2 regions of the Cellulomonas sp. SLBN-39 genome follow, and region 2 is predicted to be linked to the other one. Evidence: predicted binding sites of a transcription regulator. Region 2 holds the regulator's gene; the other holds the start of a gene.
What was found. The regulator HspR, encoded in region 2, represses chaperone genes until heat shock. The targets are predictions, from matches to a motif close to AAGTTGAGTCNNNNNGACTCAACTT.
Positions count from the first base shown of each region.

Region 1 (3,406 bases), 920 kb from region 2:
CACCTGCAGCAGCACGTCGAACACCTCGGGGTGGGCCTTCTCGACCTCGTCGAGCAGCACCACCGAGTACGGCCGGCGCCGCACGGCCTCGGTGAGCTGACCGCCCTCCTCGTACCCGACGTACCCGGGGGGCGCCCCGACCAGCCGCGCCACGGAGTGCTTCTCGCCGTACTCGCTCATGTCGATGCGGACCATCGCCCGCTCGTCGTCGAAGAGGAAGTCCGCGAGCGCCTTGGCCAGCTCGGTCTTGCCGACGCCGGTGGGCCCGAGGAACAGGAACGAGCCGGTGGGCCGGTCGGGGTCGGCGACGCCCGCGCGGGCACGGCGCACCGCGTCGGACACGGCGGCGACGGCGGTGGACTGCCCGATGAGCCGGCCGCCGAGGACCTCCTCCATGCGCAGCAGCTTGGCGGTCTCGCCCTCCAGCAGCCGGCCGGCGGGGATGCCCGTCCATGCGGCGACGACCTCGGCGACCTCGTCGGGGCCGACCTTCTCGGCGATCATCGGCGCGCCCTGCGGGGCGTCCTGCCCGGCGCCGGACGCCTCGGAGGCCTCGGCGGCGGCGATCTCCTTCTCCACGGTCGGGATCTCGCCGTAGAGCAGGCGTCCCGCGGTGGCGAGGTCGCCGTCGCGCTGGGCGCGCTCGGCGTCGGCGCGCAGCTGGTCGAGGCGCACGCGCAGGTCGCCGACGCGGTTGTGCCCGGCCTTCTCCTTCTCCCAGCGGGCGTTGAGCGCGGCGAGGTCCTCGCGGCGGTCGGCGAGGTCGGCGCGCAGCCGCTCGAGCCGGTCGACGGACGCGGGGTCGTCGGCCTCCGCGAGCACGACCTCCTCCATCTCCAGGCGGGTGACGGCGCGCTGGAGCTCGTCGATCTCGACGGGTGAGGAGTCGAGCTCCATGCGCAGGCGCGACGCGGCCTCGTCGACGAGGTCGATGGCCTTGTCGGGCAGCTGGCGCCCGGTGATGTACCGGTCGGACAGGGTCGCGGCGGCCACGAGCGCGGCGTCGGAGATCGTCACCTTGTGGTGCGCCTCGTACCGCTCCTTGAGGCCGCGCAGGATCGCGACGGTGTCCTCGACGGTGGGCTCGCCGACGAACACCTGCTGGAAGCGGCGCTCCAGGGCGGGGTCCTTCTCGACGCGCTCGCGGTACTCGTCGAGGGTGGTGGCGCCGACGAGGCGGAGCTCGCCGCGGGCGAGCATGGGCTTGAGCATGTTGCCGGCGTCCATGGCGCCCTCGCCGCCGGCCCCGGCGCCGACAACGGTGTGCAGCTCGTCGATGAAGGTGACGACCTGGCCGTCGGAGGCGGTGATCTCGGCGAGGACGGCCTTGAGGCGCTCCTCGAACTCGCCGCGGTACTTGGCGCCGGCGACCATCGACGCGAGGTCGAGGGAGACGAGGGTCTTGCCGCGCAGGGACTCGGGGACGTCGCCGGCGACGATGCGCTGGGCGAGGCCCTCGACGACGGCGGTCTTGCCGACGCCGGGCTCGCCGATGAGGACGGGGTTGTTCTTGGTGCGGCGCGAGAGCACCTGCACGACGCGGCGGATCTCGGCGTCGCGGCCGATGACGGGGTCGAGGCGCCCCTCCCGGGCGCGCTGCGTCAGGTCGACGCCGTACTGCTCGAGGGCCTTGTACGTGCCCTCGGGGTTGGGGCTGGTGACGCGGGCGTCGCCGCGGACGGTGGGCAGGGCCGCGAGCAGCGCGTCGCGGGACGCGCCGGCGGCGCGCAGGGCGTCGGCGACGCCGGTCTGCCCGGCGGCGAGGCCGAGCAGCAGGTGCTCGGTGGAGACGTAGTCGTCGCCGAGGGTGCGGGCCTCGGCGCCGGCGGCGTCGATGACGCCCTCCATGGAGCGGGACACGACGGGCCGGCTGACGGTGCTGCCGGTCGACGAGGGCAGGTTCACGAGGATGCCGCGGACCTGGCGGCCGAGGGCGCCGCGGTCGGCGCCGACGGCGTCGAGCAGGCCGTTGGCGACACCGCCGTCCTGGCGCAGCAGCGCGTCGAGCAGGTGCGCGGGCTCGAGCTGGGGGTTGCCTGCGGCGCCGGCCGACTGGATGGCGTCGCCGAGCGCTGCCTGCGAGCGGGTGGTGAGCTTCGCGTCCACGTGAACCTCCCTGTGCGGCCGTCGGGTGCCGCACGTCGTGCGATGTCTGTCCTCGGACCCAACGGGTTCCGAAGTTGAGTCTATTCCGCTCAACTTCGCCCGCGCGCCGGGACGCCCCTCCCCCGGGCACGCCGGCGAGGTTCACCCGGCGTGCCGCGGTGCCGTCGCCGACCTGTCACACGCCCGTCGTCCGCACGACACGTCCGCGCCCTAGCGTCGCCACGACCGACGACACGAAAGGGCACCGATGACCCTCACACTGACGCTCGTGCGGCACGGGCGCACCCACTTCAACGCGCGCCGCATCCTGCAGGGCCACTCCGACTCCCCGCTGACCCGCGACGGCCGCGACGGCGTGCGCCGCACCGCCGCCCACCTGGCCACCGTCCCGTTCACCGCCGCGTGGTCCTCCCCGTCCGGGCGCGCCGTCGCCACGGCCGTCGAGATCCTGCGGCACCACCCCGACCTGCGCCTGCGCACCGACCGCGACCTGCGCGAGTACCACTTCGGCACCTACGAGCGCCGCCCGGAGTCCACGCTCGACGCGGTCGTGCCGTGGTCCGACCTGGTGCGCGACGTGCTCGCCGGCACGCACCCCGGCCTGCCCGGCGGCGAGCCCGCCGACGGGTTCATGCGCCGCACCCGCGAGGCCTTCGCCCGCATCGCCGACACCCACGCCGACGGCCACGCGCTGGTGGTCGGGCACGGGCTCGCGCTCGGCGCCTGGCTCGCCACCATCGCACCCGTCGGCCTCGTGCCGCTGCCCAACGCCTCGGTCACCACCGTCGAGGTCGAGCCCGACGGCTCCGCGCACGTCGTCCGCCTCGCGCACGACGTCGCGGGCCAGGGCCACATCGCCGCACGCCCCATGACCGTGCCGACCCCGGTGCCGTCCGTGGCGTGACGCGGCGACGCCCGCCGGGCCCGGCTGCGCGGCCCGGCGGGCGCTCCCCGATCAGTGCCGGCGCTCGCCCGTCCAGGCCCCGCCGCGAACCGTGCCCTCCCTAACCCACGTCCCACAGACGATCCCCTACCGAGACACCCACGCCGGCCTCGCCCGCCCGCGTCAGCATCGGGCACGCGGTGTCTCAGTAGGCCCGCCCGCGAAAGTGCCCGGTGACGGTGGCCTATCTGCGACACTCAGGGCCGTGACCGCCACGCTCATCGGGTACGCGCGGTGCTCGACCGCGGCCCAGGACCTGACCGCCCAACGCACCGCCCTCGAGGCCATAGGCGTACCCCCGGGCCGGGTCTACGTCGACCAGGGCATGACCGGCACGAACCGCGACCGCCCCGGACT
Region 1 covers NZ_VFOA01000001.1:947,669-951,074, forward strand. Annotated here, with positions in the region: gene clpB (ATP-dependent chaperone ClpB) at 1-2,106, opposite strand, end outside; gene FBY24_RS04220 (histidine phosphatase family protein) at 2,354-3,010, shown strand; gene FBY24_RS04225 (recombinase family protein) at 3,255-3,406, shown strand, end outside.
Region 1: a site for HspR is predicted at 2,178-2,202, ahead of clpB (ATP-dependent chaperone ClpB). Genes of this name have one in related genera too.

Region 2 (3,406 bases):
CCGGGTACCGCACGGTCGAGCGGGTCCTGCGCGCCGCCCGGGTGGCGGTCGTGGACCCCGAGGGCTGACGGGCACCATCATCTGCACACCAGGACGAAGCGGGAGGGAGGCGCCGTGACCGGCCAGGACTGGCTCGAGAAGGACTTCTACGCCGTGCTCGGCGTCGCCAAGGACGCGGACGCGGCGGCGGTGAAGAAGGCGTACCGCAAGCTGGCGCGCCAGCTGCACCCGGACCAGAACCCGGGCGACGCCGCGGCCGAGGCCCGCTTCAAGGACATCGGCGAGGCGTACGCGGTGCTCTCGGACCCCGAGCAGCGCCGCCAGTACGACCAGCTGCGTGCCATGGCCGGCGGCGCCCGCTTCACCGCGGGCGCCGGCGGTCGTGGCGGCGCGCCCGGCGGGCCGGGGTTCGAGGACCTGTTCGGCACGATGTTCGGCGGGGCCAACGGTCCCGGCGGGCGGGTGCGGTACCAGACGTCCGGCACGGGCGGCGGTGCCGGCGGGCCGGGGTTCGAGGACCTGCTCGGCGGGCTGTTCGGCGGCGGGGGAGGGCGCGGCCACGCCGGCGCCGACCTGACGGCCACCACGACGCTGCCGTTCCGCACGGCCGCCGAGGGGTCGACCGTGTCGCTGTCCGTCGAGGGGCGCACCGTGAACGCGCGCATCCCCGCGGGGGTGCGGGACGGGCAGAAGATCCGCCTGCGCGGCAAGGGCCGCCCGGGCAGCGGCGGGGCGCCCGACGGCGACCTCGTCATCACCGTGCAGGTCGAGCCGCACCCGGTGTTCTCGCTCGAGGCCGACAACCTGCGCGTGACGGTGCCGGTGGCGTTCGACGAGGCCGCCCTGGGCGCCACGGTGCAGGTGCCGACCCTCGACGGGTCGGCCGTGCGCGTGAAGATCCCGGCCGGCACGCCCTCGGGGCGCACGCTGCGCGTCAAGGGCAAGGGCATCACGACGTCGAAGGGCACCGGCGACCTGCTCGTCACCGTGCAGGTGGTGGTGCCCCAGCGGCTGAGCGCCGCGGCCCGCGAGGCCGTGCAGGCGTTCGGCATCGCCACGTCCGGCGAGGACGTGCGCGCGGACCTCATGGCGGACGCCCGGCGCTGACGGGTCTGCGCCACCCGACCGGGTGGCGCGGTGCACCGCCGCGGCTGCGGGGGAGGAGGACGGGCGATGGACGAGGACGCGAAGGTCTACGTCATCTCGGTCGCCGCCGAGCTCGCGGGCATGCACCCGCAGACGCTGCGGCAGTACGACCGCCTCGGCCTGGTCCGCCCGGGCCGCACCCGCGGGCGCGGGCGGCGGTACTCCGCGCGGGACATCCAGATGCTGCGCGAGGTGCAGCGGCTCTCGCAGGACGAGGGTGTGAACCTCGCGGGCATCAAGCGGATCCTCGAGCTCGAGGCCGAGGTGCGGGCCGTGCGCCAGCAGGTCGAGTTCCTGCGCACCCTGCTGGACCCGGGGCGCCGGGTGTTCACCGCCGACCCGACGGGCAACGTCGTCGCCGACCGCCGGCACCCCCTGGCCCCGCAGCCCGCGCCGGGGCGCCGGCCCCGCTGGGTGCCGCGCCAGCTCGTGGCCGGGCCGACGCCCCGCCGGGACGGCTGAGCGGGTCCCTCGGGCGCACGCCACCACCTGCGGCGACGCCGGGGGATGGGCCGTCCGGGCGAGGGCCGGACGAGTGAAGGTGCGCGCCACCGGTTGTCACAATCGGACATACCGGACGAGCATGGCGGTCTCGCCGTGAACCACCCGCACGCGGTGACGGCCGGCCGCCGAGCCGCGAGGCCGTCGCCCCGACGAAGGGCCGCTCCTCGTGACCGCTGCGCGCACCCCGCTGATCGCCACGCACGACATCGCCGCCGACCGTGAGCGCCTGCGCCGGCGCCGGGTGGTCCGTCTGTGCCTCGTCGTGCTGGCCCTCGAGGTCTACGTGATCTGGGCGGCGCTGACCGGGCGGCCGCTGGTCGTGGTCCCCGAGGTCGACCCGCTGGTGCTCGTGCCGGTGCTGTTCTTCGCCGCGCTCCTGCTGCTGCTCGTCGGCACCCAGGTCGGCTCCGGCCGCTCCCCGCACGTCACCTACCGGCCCGAGCAGGTCGACGTCACGCTCGACGACGTCGTCGGCATCGACCCGGTGGTCGAAGACGTGCGCCGCTCGATCGACCTGTTCCAGACCCACCGGCGGTTCGCCGACCAGATGGGCGGCACCCCGCGCCGTGGCCTGCTGTTCGAGGGCCCGCCCGGCACGGGCAAGACCCTGACGGCCAAGGCGATGGCCGCCGAGGCGGGCGTGCCGTTCCTGTTCGTGTCCGCGACGAGCTTCCAGTCGATGTACTACGGCGCGACGGCCCGCAAGATCCGCGCGTACTTCAAGGCGCTGCGCACCGCCGCCCGCAAGGAGGGCGGCGCGATCGGCTTCATCGAGGAGATCGACGCGATCGCCCTGCGCCGCGGCGGCCTCGCGGCGGCGTCGTCGCGGGCGGCGTTCGTGCAGGTGCCGTCCGTGCAGGGGCTGCTCGGCGGCCAGGGCGGCGTGGTGCGGGACGCGATGATCTCCGAGGGCACCGGCGGCGTGGTCAACGAGCTGCTCGTGCAGATGCAGTCGTTCGACGAGCCCGTCGGGTCCGACCGGGTCGTCAACGCGCTGCTCCAGCTGGTCAACCTCCTGCTGCCCGCGCACCGCCAGATCCGTCTGCGCAAGCCCACGCGGGCCCCGATCCTGCTGATCGCCGCCACCAACCGCGCCGACCACCTCGACCCGGCGCTGCTGCGCCCCGGCCGGTTCGACCGCCGCCTGACGTTCAACCCGCCGGACGCGCACGGCCGCCGCGCCCTCGTGGACCACTTCCTGGCCCGCCGCGCGCACCACGCCGAGCTCGACGAGCCCGCGGTCCGCGACCGGGTGGCCGCCGCGACGAGCGGGTGGACGCCGGTGATGGTCGAGCACGTGCTCGACGAGGCCCTGGTCAACGCGCTGCGCCGCGGCGACACCGCGATGCGGTTCGTCGACGTCGAGCACGCGCGCCTGACCGAGCTGGTCGGCATCGGCCACCCCGTGACGTACACGCCGGCGGAGCAGCGCCTCATCGCGACGCACGAGGCCGGGCACGCCGTCACCGCGTGGCTCGTGGCACCCAGCCGCACGCTCGAGGTGCTGACCATCGTCAAGCGCGGCTCCGCCCTGGGCCTGCTCGCCCACGGCGACTGCGAGGAGGTCTACACGCACTCGCGCTACGACCTCGGCGCGCTCGTGCAGATCGCCATGGGCGGCTGGGTCGCCGAGGAGCTGTTCTTCGGCCAGACCAGCACGGGCCCGGCCTCGGACCTCGCGGCCGCGACCCGCACCGCCGCGCAGATGGTCGGCGCGGCCGGCATGACGGGGTCGCTGGTGTCGTTCGCCGCGACC
Region 2 covers NZ_VFOA01000001.1:1,870,004-1,873,409, forward strand. Annotated here, with positions in the region: gene FBY24_RS08730 (nucleotide exchange factor GrpE) at 1-68, shown strand, start outside; gene FBY24_RS08735 (DnaJ C-terminal domain-containing protein) at 115-1,107, shown strand; gene FBY24_RS08740 (heat shock protein transcriptional repressor HspR) at 1,174-1,608, shown strand; gene FBY24_RS08745 (AAA family ATPase) at 1,817-3,406, shown strand, end outside.